Regions from separate parts of the Oleiphilus sp. HI0117 genome, predicted to be linked through region 2. Evidence: predicted binding sites of a transcription regulator. Region 2 holds the regulator's gene; each other region holds the start of a gene.

Region 1 (4,256 bases), on a different contig from region 2:
AAACAGGTTTGAACACCTGAATAATCGGGTTAACAGCCGAGTTCAGTGTTTTATTCAGGCCAATGGCAATGCCTAGGGGAATCGCTATCGCTGCAGCCAATAAGAAGCCAGAAGCGACCGTCTTTAAGCTGGTAAAGATCTGATCGAGGAAAGTTTCTTTCCCGGTATACGCTCTGATTTTAGGCACATAAGATGGATCTTCAGCCACTCGTGCCGCATTTCTTTTCTCTTGCCTTTCGTAGAAGGCTTGCTCTTTAGTCCGCTCGGAAACGTGCTCATCATATAAAGAGACGAACTGCTCCATTACCATCGCGGGACCCGGAAACTGCCCCAAAGAAGTTTTAACACTCTGTGCGGCTGCCGCCCAAATAATGAGAAATACCGCAATACCTGCCATGGGTATTGCCAGAGTCTTCGCTGCCATCGCACCAAACTCTAATACCTTATCCAACCAAACAATTGGTTGTTCTATATCGTCCTTAAGAGATGTCGCCGTTGACATAATCTTCTGCTCCTGCTTAAAGCTACTTCAGTTAACTGACGACTCTCGTTCTAACAAACATTGAGAGCCGATCAAGATAAATCTTTCTTAGACAAACTTCGTTATCAGCAGTCAGACAACAAACCCTGGTTCAGGCCAGCATTTGTCGTCCGACATATGTAATACTCTTTAGATCTTGTCGCCTGATTTCAGACCAATTGAGAACTTCTCGATATACTTGTTTGGTTGTGTACCGTCATAAACAATGTTATCGATAAAGTGCGTTTGTGGGTCACGGTAGCCATCTTCAGTAGAGAAGTCTGGGAAGTCAGCCGCTTTCGCTTTACCTTCTTTGATCAAAGACTGCGCCGCACGTGCATAGATATCAGGACGATATACTTTCTTCGCCAAATCTTTGTACCACTCGTCGCTCTTATCTTCAGAGATCTGACCCCAACGACGCATTTGCGTTAGATACCAGATAGCATCTGAGTAGTATGGGTAAGTCGCGTTATAACGGAAGAATACGTTGAAGTCTGGTACTGAACGCTTATCGCCTTTCTCGTACTCAAAAGTACCCGTCATACTGTTTGCAATAACGTCATAGTCAGCACCAACATAGTTAGGTTGTGACAAGATCTTAACCGCTGCTGGACGGTTAGCATTGTTGTTAGCATCTAACCACATCGCTGCACGAATCATCGCTCGCGTTAAACGAACTGTCGTATTCGGGTATTTCTCAGCAAATTCTTTAGTAATACCAAATACTTTCTCTGGGTTGTCTTTCCAGATCTCGTAATCAGTCACTACTGGCACACCGATACCTTTGAATACGGCCTGCTGGTTCCAAGGCTCACCTACACAGTAGCCATAGATCGTGCCGGCTTCCAAGGTAGACGGCATTTGTGGTGGAGGTGTTACTGATAGCAAGGCATCTGCATCGATCTTACCTGTCGTGTCACCCTTATGAGGCGCGTAGTAGCCAGGGTGAATACCGCCCGCTGCTAACCAGTATCTTAGCTCATAGTTATGAGTCGAAACCGGGAATACCATCCCCATGTTAAAAGGCTTTCCATCTTCCTTGTACTTCTCGACAACTGGCTTCAGCGCATCAGCTTTAATTGGGTGAACAGGTTTTCCATCAGCCATCTTTGGAATATTTGGCTTCATCTGTTCCCAAATATCATTTGAAACGGTGATCGCATTACCATTCAAATCCATTGAGAAAGGCGTAATGATATGAGCTTTAGTTCCATAACCCATCGTCGCTGCAATAGGCTGTCCCGCTAGCATATGTGCACCATCCAAGCGACCGTCAATTACGCCATCAAGCAAGACCTTCCAGTTAGCTTGAGCTTCAATTTTGACGTACAGGCCTTCATCCTCAAAGTAACCGTTTTCATAGGCGACAGCTATTGGCGCCATGTCTGTTAGTTTGATAAAACCGAAAGTTAACTCCTCTTTTTCCGGATAGCCTAATTTCTCTGCATGCGCCGCGCCGCTAGTCATACCAACTGCGACACTTGCGCTGATTACTGTTGTCATCGTTGCCGTTTTTAACGATTTAAACCACTTCATAAAACGCTTCCTTTATATCAATGAATCAATAATAAACTTTCAAAAAATCCAAAAAAAAAGGCGCCCACCGATTAGTCGCCTCTAATGAGACCACTAACTGATGAGCACCTTTGCTCGTTCAAACCTGACCGCGCCATTGCGATCTTGTTTGATGTCTTTCTGATCGCCGTTGATAGAAAGACATTATGTTTTGTTTCATGAACGCCTTGCGTTCGTAGATATACTAGTTAAAGCACAAGCCGTGCCAACTTTTTATCCCTTATATATCAACTACTTGACAATATCACGCAGAAATACGACCCATTTCAGTGCACCAAGCACTTACTAACGACTTGCTTTAGGGCTACTCGACATCACCCAATAAGGAAAACACATCAATAATGCTTTCAGCCACTTTCACAATCGGCTGCCCCTTATCCATCGCCAACTTTCTAAGAGAGGTATATGCCTCATCTTCACTCAGGCCCTTCTGTTTCATCAACAAACCTTTAGCCTTCTCTAAGGTCTTTCTTTCGGCCAATTTGGTTTTTGTCGTGTTTAATTCCTTTATTAAACCTTGCTGCTCATGAAAACGAGCTACTGCGATATTAATAATTGAAGGCAAGCGCTGTGGCTGTATATCATCCACAATAAAAGCACTGACACCGGCCTTCACCACCTTCTGAACCAGCGGCGGCGCATCCTTTTCTGAGAAAACAATGACGGGAAGCGGCATGCGCTCTCGAAGTTCGACCAGTTGCTGTAAAGTGTCTTCGTCGGGCAAGTCCATGCCCACCACAAGAATATCAGGCTGATGCTCCTCTGCTTTCTCCAGCATAAGACAAGCATCTGTGACAGTCTCGATTATCGGATAAGCGTTTTCGCGAAGAGCTCTGCGTAACAACGCAGCTCTTGAATCCAAGGGATCAATTAACAGTGCGCGTTCTTTTTGAGAGAGCCCTGTATTTGAGATAACAGCTCTAGTCATACGACACCACCTTATTCATAAATTCAGACACAACTAAGTATGAAATACTCATTCCCTTCTGGCATAGGTCTGATAAATATTAAATGGTAAAAAATAGAGGGTATAAAAAGGAGCGAGCCTGTCAAAAGTACAGGCTCGCAATCAAGTCCTAGCTAAACCTAGCTAACCTCGATCATTTGAACAGTGCCATCAGGTAATACTTCATGCATATGACCTTTAGGCTCATCCAAGAACTGAACCAGAGCCAAGCAAGCCACCGCAGCACCTGCAATCACCATAAAGAAGGTCGATGCATCAACAAAAGAATAGACCGTCAGGAAGGTCACGCCACCCACGTTGCCATAGGCGCCAACCATACCTGCAATTTGGCCAGTCATACGCCGCTTAACCAGTGGCACCATAGCGAACACTGCACCTTCACCAGACTGAACAAAGAACGAACAAAGCAACACTGCCGCAACAGCCAATGGAATCATCCAGGTGCTATCAACTAGGGACAGAATCAAGTAACCGACCGTCAAACCAGCAATCAGAATAGTTAAGGTTTTCTTACGACCAAACTTATCTGATAAATATCCACCGGTAGGACGCGCCGCCAAATTCATCAATGCAAATGCACCACCCAACAAACCAGCCATAACAGGTGTTAGATCAAAGGTTTCCATGAAGAATGCTGGCAACATTGACACAACAGCTAATTCTGAACCAAAGGTAACGAAATAAGCCCAATCAAGAATAGCCACCTGCTTAAACTTATACTGGTCGTTTTCTGGTAGAGAAGTATGTAAATGTTCTTTGTTCACTTGATAGATTGAGTGCATTTGGAAAGCAAACAGACCAGCGAGCACCCCCCATAAAATGTTTGCTGTTGTTGCCGATAGTAGACTTACACCCGCTGGAGATAGCTTCCATGTCAAAACAGCCAAGGCAATATACATAGGCACATTCATCGCGATATAGAACCAGAAATCACGCTTATTACTTACTTCCAAACCACCCGATTTCTTTGGCTTAAAGTAAGTCGAACCTTTCGGTGTATTACGAACATTTTTGTAAAAGATCATGCTATAAACAAAAGCAACAACACCTGTTGTTGCGATAGCATATCTCCAACCATCATCACCACCATATACGTAAGCTGCTACCGCTGGAAGAGTCCATGCTGCAGCTGCCGAACCGAAGTTACCCCAGCCACCATATACACCTTCTGCTAAGCCAACCGTCTTCGCA
Region 2 (4,256 bases):
TAGCCAAGGCCTATGATAAACGCCAAATAGTTAAAGATGTTTCCCTGACTATCAACAGCGGTGAAGTGATCGGGCTGCTCGGCCCTAACGGTGCTGGTAAGACCACTTGTTTCTATATGATTGTAGGCCTGGTTAAGCATGATAAAGGCAAGATATCAGTTAATGATACCGACCTATCATCCATGGCTATGCATGATAGGGCACGAAACGGTGTCGGCTACCTGCCCCAGGAAGCTTCAATATTTAGAAAGTTAAGTGTTCGAGACAATATCCTGGCGGTACTAGAGATTAGAAAAGATCTTTCTCGCAGCGAAAGGCGACAAAGAATGGAAGCCTTACTCGAAGAGTTTCACATCACTCACATCAAAGATAGTCTTGGCATGGCCTTGTCAGGCGGTGAACGTAGGCGAGTGGAAATAGCCAGAGCTTTAGCAATGGAGCCTGACTTCATTCTACTCGATGAGCCCTTCGCAGGTGTCGACCCAATATCGGTCAACGACATCAAGTCAATCGTCTCTCACCTTAAAAGTAAAAATATCGGCGTACTCATAACCGATCACAACGTTAGAGAAACGCTGGATATTTGTGAAAAAGCCTATATTGTTGGTGATGGCCATATCATTGCTTCAGGAAGTGCTGAAGACATTCTGAATAATGAAAAGGTCAAACAAGTCTACTTGGGCAATCAATTCAAATTATAAGCCAGTGGCTAGTTCATAGCATTCGATTCGAACAGCATATACAAACAATTAAGCATGACTTTCAGCTTAGAAATGAGTAGCATGCAATTTTCACGTCAACAAGACGATAACTTGATCTAAAACAATTATTTGTAGGCTGGTAACGTAAATATACTTTTATTTGTTTCACACTTTGCTATCTTCGCACTACACTTGTGTAAATGAAGTAAATATAAATACGTTTATTCACAGCGACCATTTCCGCAAAATATAATAAGCGACAATACATGATTCAAAATTTAAGTCTTAAGTTGGTGACATCCTCATGAACATGAAGGTTTCTCTCCAATTAAAGCTCGGTCAACAACTGACAATGACACCTCAATTGCAGCAAGCAATCCGCTTGCTACAATTGTCGACTCTTGACCTTCAAAACGAAATACAAGAAGCATTGGAATCTAATCCTATGCTCGAACTCCAGGACGATAACAACGAGCCTGGAAATACAAGTGATAAACAAGAAAATCAGAATGAAAGTCATCAAAATGATGGCAACGAGTACGCCTCTCAGGACAACCAACAAAGCAGTAGTACAGACACCAGTTCGAGCGAAGCACCTGCTAGCAATGAAGCCGACACGCCTAGTGAAGAGTGGTCAGATACTATACCGGAAGATCTGCCTGTTGATACGGCTTGGGATGACATATATACAAACAATGCGCCCAGTGGTCCCGCTCCCGAAGATGACAACAATGCCTTCGAACAAAGAAACGCTGCTACCGAGTCTCTTGCAGATCATCTAGATTGGCAACTTAACCTTACCCCCATGTCTGATCGCGACCGATACATTGCGATGTCATTAATCGACGCAACTGATACAGACGGCTACCTAACGAATACCGTTGAAGAGATACACGAGGGGCTGCACAACTCAGATGACGAAGACCCGGTTGAATTAGATGAAGTTGAAGCCGTCTTAAAACGCGTGCAGCACTTTGATCCACCTGGGGTATTTGCCAAAGACCTGCCCGACTGTTTGCTGCTACAGTTACGCCAGCTACCAAAAGATACGCCCTGGCTACCACAAGCAAAGCTTGTAATCAGCCACTACCTGAACTTATTAGGATCAAGAGACTACGCTCAACTAATGCGACGCAGCCGCCTTAAAGAGCATGAACTGAAAGAGGTTATCTCTCTAATTCAGTCTTTGAACCCTAAACCAGGTGAATCCATTGCTTCTTCCGAGCCTGAGTACATTGTGCCAGATGTCGTCGTAAAGAAAGAAAAAGGACGCTGGAAAGTTGAGCTCAACCCAGAGATTGCGCCAAAAATAAGGGTCAATGCAAATTATGCTTCGTTTATAAAGAGAGCTGACTCCAGTAACGACAACACCTTTATGAAGGATCAACTTCAAGAAGCAAAGTGGTTTATTAAAAGCCTACAAAGTCGTAACGAGACGCTTCTAAAAGTGGCAAGTAAGATAGTAGCTCACCAACAAGGCTTCCTTGACTATGGTGATGAAGCGATGAAGCCGCTGATTTTACATGATATTGCTGAAGCGGTAGAAATGCATGAGTCCACCATATCTCGTGTGACAACACAAAAGTACATGCATACGCCACGAGGCATATTTGAACTCAAATACTTTTTCTCAAGCCACGTCAGCACAACTACTGGCGGAGAGTGCTCGTCAACAGCGATTCGCGCAATTATTAAGAAGTTAATATCAGCAGAAAACCCTAAAAAACCTCTTAGCGATAGCAAGATTGCCGACTTGTTGAAAGAGCAAGGAATTAACGTCGCCCGCCGCACTATCGCAAAATACCGCGAAGCGATGTCGATCCCCCCATCGAACGAAAGAAAAAGATTGGTTTAATACAATATTTGATAACTTGCTGCCTGCAGCAAGTTGATTTGATAAGCGAAAAGTGAGTCAATATTCAACTCTCGCTAAAAATAACGATGATAGGAGAATACTATGCAATTAAATATCACTGGCCATCATGTAGATTTAACTGATGCACTTAAAGAATATGTGAAAACCAAATTGCAAAAGCTAGAGCGCCATATTGGCGGCATTAGCAACGTACAGGTAACCCTTTCTGTATCGAAACAAGCACATATTGCTGAATCAACGCTACATATCGCTGGTGCAGATATCCACGGCCACGCCGAGAACGACGACATGTATGCCGCTATCGACCAGCTAGTTGATAAGCTAGACCGTCAAATTCTTAAGCACAAGGAAAAGAAAGTTGACCGCGCACACGGCGCAGCAGCACGCTAGTTATTAGCGATCTTTAGAGTCGAAAAATGTCTGAAAATAAAATTACTATCGAGGCCATCTTGTCACCGGAGCTAACCCAACGCGGTTTGCCCGGTGGTAGCAAGAAAAAAGTTCTTCAACAGGCTGCACACCTGGTCTCAAAACAATTTCCTCATCTTGATGAAACTGAAATATTTGACAACCTTATTTCTCGTGAACGACTGGGAAGCACGGGAGTTGGGCAAGGAATTGCCATTCCCCACAGCAGACTGGAAAACTGCAAACAAGTTATTGGTTGTCTATTTACACTTGAAAAAAAGATACCTTTTGACTCGATAGATAACGAAGACGTTGATATTCTTTTCGTTTTACTTGTCCCCTCCGAGGCGACGAGCGAGCACCTGGATCTTTTAAGTCAAATTGCAGAGAAGTTCAACAACACTGCTTTTTGCGATAGTTTAAGGGAATCTGCTACAGGCACTGAACTTTATCAGAAAATAATTGCTTAAGACCTACAAACCTTAGAAGCTCAAAATTGCTAGGAACTTCTTATGAAGCTCGTTATTGTCAGTGGCAGATCCGGTTCCGGAAAAAGCACGGCCCTTCACGTCCTTGAAGACATGGGGTATTACTGCATTGATAATTTACCGGTTGGGCTTTTACTAAACCTTGGTAAACAATCACTACAAGGTAAAGATACAAGGTTAAGTAACGTTTCGATCAGTATCGATGCTAGAAATCTGCAGGGTGGAATAGAAGCATTCCCCCAAGTTTACGAGAAGCTAAAGCAGATGGAGATTGATGTCGATATCATTTTTCTTGACGCACAAAGTGAGACGCTCCTAAAGCGCTTTCACGATACTCGACGCAAACACCCACTTAGCAGCACAACACACTCACTCACCGAAGCGATTGAAACCGAAAGAACGCTTCTCGACCAGCTGGCACTAAAAGCTGACCTGACTGTCGACACTACGAAACTAACCCTATACGAGTTAAGAGACCTCATAAAACTTAGAGTGACAGGCAAACGAGAGCAAGAGCTCGCCATACTCTTTCAATCATTTGGTTTCAAAAATGGTGTTCCTAGCGATGCAGATTACGTATTCGACGTTCGCTGTTTGCCAAACCCATACTGGGACCCAAACCTTCGTACTTTTAGTGGATTAGATAAGCCCGTCGTAGACTTCATGAACGCCCAACCCGAATCCATACTAATGAAGGAAGATATCATTAACTTTCTCAGTAAATGGCTTCCTCAATTCAAAGCATCAAACCGTAGCTACATGACTATCGCGATCGGCTGTACC
Region 3 (4,256 bases), on a different contig from region 2:
CTTCAAGCACCGAGCGTGCATACTCTGGCAACTCATCCAAAAACAATACACCATAATGGGATAAGGATATTTCACCAGGCTTTGGCTGTGCGCCACCACCAACGAGCGATACGGAAGAAGCTGTATGGTGAGGAGAACGAAAAGGCGCTTGCATCATCAAGCCCGGTTTTCTGGGAATACCCGCCAGCGAATAGATTGAGGCCACCTCCACTGCCTGAGCATTGCTTAAGCGTGGCAGAATACTTGGCAGGCGAGAGGACAGCATGCTCTTGCCTGTCCCTGGAGGGCCGTAGAATAATAGGTTATGGCGTCCAGCTGCTGCCAACTCCAAAGCACGTCTCGCTTGGAACTGACCCTTAATATCAGCCATATCCGGCTGCTTTTCGTCTTCCAAAATCATTTCTTCATAAGAAAGGGCTTGCAAAACACCGGGTGATTTAAGGTGCTGGCAAATTTCGCTCAAATGGCGTGCGGGGAAAATTGTATCGCTGCCAGCCATTTTCCCTTCATCAGCGTTACCATATGGGATAAATAAACATCGGCCGTCTTTTACGCTGGCAATAGCCGTGGGTAATACACCGGCAACCGGGCGCAAGTCTCCGGTTAAGGCCAGCTCACCAATAAACTCACTTTCACCAAGCTTTTCCGAGTCTATTTGACCTGTCGCAGCCAGGACTCCAATAGCAATTGCCAGATCATATCGTCCCCCTTGTTTAGGCAAGTCTGCAGGCGCCAAGTTAATGGTCACACGCCGATTCGGAAATTCGAAGCCAGAGTTGATTAAGGCACTGCGTACCCTTTCTTTGCTCTCTCGAACAGCCATTTCTGGAAGCCCAACAATCGCTAGGGATGGCAAACCATTTGAGAGATGAGTTTCGACTGTCACCAAAGGTGCATCGACACCGAGCTGAGCCCGGGTATAGATAATAGATAACGACATCGCATTCCTTTGCTAAGTTCATATCTGTTTAAGAAGGTAAGGAGCTGTATCAGGTAGACCGGAAAGCGCCTCATTAATACGCTTTGTATTAACTATTGCGCCATTTTAGATCAGCAGCATTATGCCCCTCAGTAGTGCAAGCACTGCATAAGTACAGTGCAAGAACGAACAAGTTCCATCTGTTCGTCATTAAATCAAGCTGACTTTTTCTCTAATTCAGCAAAATCTTTTTCTAGTTGTTCCAATTTGGCGCGTGTTGTTTCCAGCACCAATTGCTGAGTCTCAAACTCCTCACGAGTGACTAAATCCAGCTTGGAAATGACACCATTAATAAGAATTTTCAGTTGCGCAGTCAGATCCTCTTGAGCCGACTTTCCGGCGTCAGGTAATATCTGACTAACCTGTTCGTGGATGGTGTTAAGTACTTCTTGAGGGCTAAGCAACAAACGCTCCTTGGAATGCCTGGGACATTCTTTCTACATCAAACAAAAGAGCTATTCTAACACGCCCTGCCAGCGAAACCCACAACCCTAAAAAGGACAGATCTATTTTCAAATAATCAGATCCTCCCCCTATAAAAATCACCAAAGAGATGCGCTCGCCGCCAACCCGCATCAGATATTGCGTCATTATGGTGCGCCAAATCCAAGCCCGCACCACAAGACCACAACAAAACCACCACTCAACAATAACACTTAATCTTATGTAACTGTTATATAAGCTTTTTTTCAAACTGGCACACCCCCTGCTATATACCGATCAGATTTGTTATTCCGAATGAGAGATTCGTTTTTCATTTTGAATAGCAAACAAGAACTAAAACACATTTTTTTAACTAGTAAATATTGCAGCGACAGCACAGGAGATATCCATGAAACTCGTAACTGCCATAATCAAACCATTTAAGCTGGACGATGTACGTGAGTCATTGTCTGAAATTGGCGTACAAGGTATTACCGTAACTGAAGTTAAAGGTTTCGGCCGTCAGAAAGGTCACACGGAATTATACCGTGGCGCTGAGTACGTTGTTGACTTTCTTCCTAAGGTTAAAGTTGAAGTTGCCATTGGTTCCGACTTGGTTGACCAAGTTGTTGAAGCTATCAGCAAAGCAGCTAATACCGGCAAAATTGGTGACGGTAAAATTTTCATTTCACCGCTTGAGCAAGTTATTCGAATCCGTACCGGTGAAACCGGCACTGATGCGGTTTAAATCTCATTCATCACTAAGCAACTAATTTTTTAGAATACAGTACGGAGATTTCCTTATGGAAAACGTAATGAACAACATTTATGAATTGCAGTATGCAATGGACACCTTTTATTTCTTGGTGTGCGGCGCATTAGTTATGTGGATGGCAGCAGGTTTTGCCATGCTGGAAGCAGGCTTGGTTCGCGCCAAGAACACCACTGAGATCCTAACCAAGAACGTTGCACTGTTTGCAGTATCATGCACCATGTACCTAATCTGTGGTTACGAGTTCATGTATGGCGGCGGCTTCTTCCTATCAGGTACTGACAGCGTTGCAACTATAGACGTTGCTCAAGCTCTAGCAGATTCTGCTGAAAACGGCTTCGGCGGTGACTCTGTTTACTCAGGCGCTTCTGACTTCTTCTTCCAGGTCGTATTCGTTGCAACGGCAATGTCTATCGTATCGGGTGCGGTTGCTGAGCGTATGAAGCTTTGGGCTTTCCTAGCATTCGCAGTTGTTATGACGGGTTTCATCTACCCAATGGAAGGTGGCTGGACTTGGGGTGGTAACTCTGTGTTCGGTATGTACGACCTCAGTAGCTATAGCGATTACGCTGGTTCAGGTATCGTTCACATGGCAGGTGCTGCAGCAGCATTGGCTGGTGTTATCATGCTAGGTGCTCGTAAAGGCAAGTACGGTGCTAACGGTCAGGTTAACGCTATCCCAGGTGCGAACCTTCCTCTAGCAACGCTAGGTACATTCATCCTGTGGATGGGCTGGTTCGGTTTCAACGGTGGTTCTACTCTTAAACTGGGTGGTATCGAAGTAGCTAACGAAGTAGCAAGCGTATTCTTGAACACTAACGCTGCTGCGGCAGGTGGTTTGATCGCTGCATTGATCGTTGCACGTATTCTATTCGGTAAGGCTGACCTTACAATGGCATTGAACGGCGCACTAGCAGGTTTGGTTGCGATCACTGCAGAGCCTGCTGATCCTTCTCCACTACTAGCAACGATCATTGGTGCGATCGGTGGTGTTATCGTAGTATTCTCAATCGTAACACTTGATAAGCTTAAGCTTGACGATCCTGTTGGTGCAATCTCGGTACACGGTGTAGTAGGTCTATGGGGTATCTTCGCAGTACTTCTATCAGACGCTGACGCTACATTCGCTGGCCAGCTGGTTGGTGCACTAACGATCTTTGTTTGGGTATTCGTATGTAGCTTGATTGTTTGGGGCGTTCTTAAAGCAATCATGGGCATCCGAGTAACTGACGAAGAAGAGTACGAAGGTGTTGATATCTCTGAGTGTGGTATGGAAGCTTACCCAGAGTTTACTCGCGACTAATCTCGAGTTAAACAAACTAAAAAGCGCCTCATTGTAGGCGCTTTTTTATGCCCGCCTTTTGCGTCAAAGCAGCCAACAAAAGACACATATAATTACTATCAAGACATTGATACTTCCGCAGCTCTAGACTATTGTTGTTAACTCCTCGCCAACTCTGACCAGGAAGTTTCACATAGTGCCCGATAAAAAGAAGATTACAGAAGCTCTTGAAAACACTCAGGAAATTACGGCGGAAGCTTTGAATGACGGAGCCGAGCGCCGTCAATACACAAGGCGTTCAGCCCATTGGCGTGCAACAATTACAACCCGCAAGAAACAAGTCGTTCAATGTAAAACGAAAGACATCTCTGAACGTGGAACCTCACTGGTAAGCCCCGTAGACTTCCGAAAAGATGCTTTGGTGCTACTTCAAATTGCCGCTTTCTACAATGGCAAGAAAATGGAGTTCAAAGTACTGGGCGAGATCAAACACACCTCGATCGCTCCGGACGGCTTCACGCTTGGCGTATTTATTAAAGAAGCGCCGGACACTGCTTTTGCATTTTTTAAAAAATATGCTGAAGGTCAGATCTAAATCAAGGGAATCAGTAATTTGCCTCTGACTTTTCGTTAATTTTTCATCACAGCCTATGATAATATTCCAATAAGGTAATAAGCTTAGTTTCAGGCAGAGGCTCCTTTACATGTGTGGAAGATTTGAAGTAGACAAAGCCATCGTCGATACAGGCGTATTCGAAGCATTTCATATACTTTTTCATGCCATAAACAATCATGACCAA

Evidence for each region. Region 2 encodes sigma-54, which starts transcription at its own class of promoters, with help from an activator protein. Its sites were predicted from a motif close to TGGCACNNNNNTTGCTNT; they were not measured.
Region 1: a site for sigma-54 is predicted at 2,289-2,306, ahead of A3757_RS13665 (CmpA/NrtA family ABC transporter substrate-binding protein). Genes of this name have one in related genera too.
Region 3: a site for sigma-54 is predicted at 1,675-1,692, ahead of glnK (P-II family nitrogen regulator). Genes of this name have one in related genera too.

The regions. Positions count from the first base shown of each region.
Region 1 is NZ_LWGA01000820.1:2,411-6,666, reverse strand. It holds partial or broken gene A3757_RS13670 (ABC transporter permease) at 1-424, opposite strand, end outside; gene A3757_RS13665 (CmpA/NrtA family ABC transporter substrate-binding protein) at 671-2,059, opposite strand; gene A3757_RS13660 (ANTAR domain-containing response regulator) at 2,403-3,026, opposite strand; gene A3757_RS13655 (NarK family nitrate/nitrite MFS transporter) at 3,185-4,256, opposite strand, start outside.
Region 2 is NZ_LWGA01000533.1:2,576-6,831, reverse strand. It holds gene lptB (LPS export ABC transporter ATP-binding protein) at 1-701, shown strand, start outside; gene A3757_RS05910 (RNA polymerase factor sigma-54) at 1,012-2,556, shown strand; gene hpf (ribosome hibernation-promoting factor, HPF/YfiA family) at 2,659-2,967, shown strand; gene ptsN (PTS IIA-like nitrogen regulatory protein PtsN) at 2,994-3,455, shown strand; gene rapZ (RNase adapter RapZ) at 3,498-4,256, shown strand, end outside.
Region 3 is NZ_LWGA01000823.1:4,919-9,174, forward strand. It holds gene A3757_RS13720 (YifB family Mg chelatase-like AAA ATPase) at 1-940, opposite strand, end outside; gene A3757_RS13725 (accessory factor UbiK family protein) at 1,135-1,383, opposite strand; gene A3757_RS13730 (hypothetical protein) at 1,376-1,672, opposite strand; gene glnK (P-II family nitrogen regulator) at 1,812-2,150, shown strand; gene A3757_RS13740 (ammonium transporter) at 2,218-3,477, shown strand; gene A3757_RS13745 (PilZ domain-containing protein) at 3,653-4,051, shown strand; gene A3757_RS13750 (SOS response-associated peptidase) at 4,161-4,256, shown strand, end outside.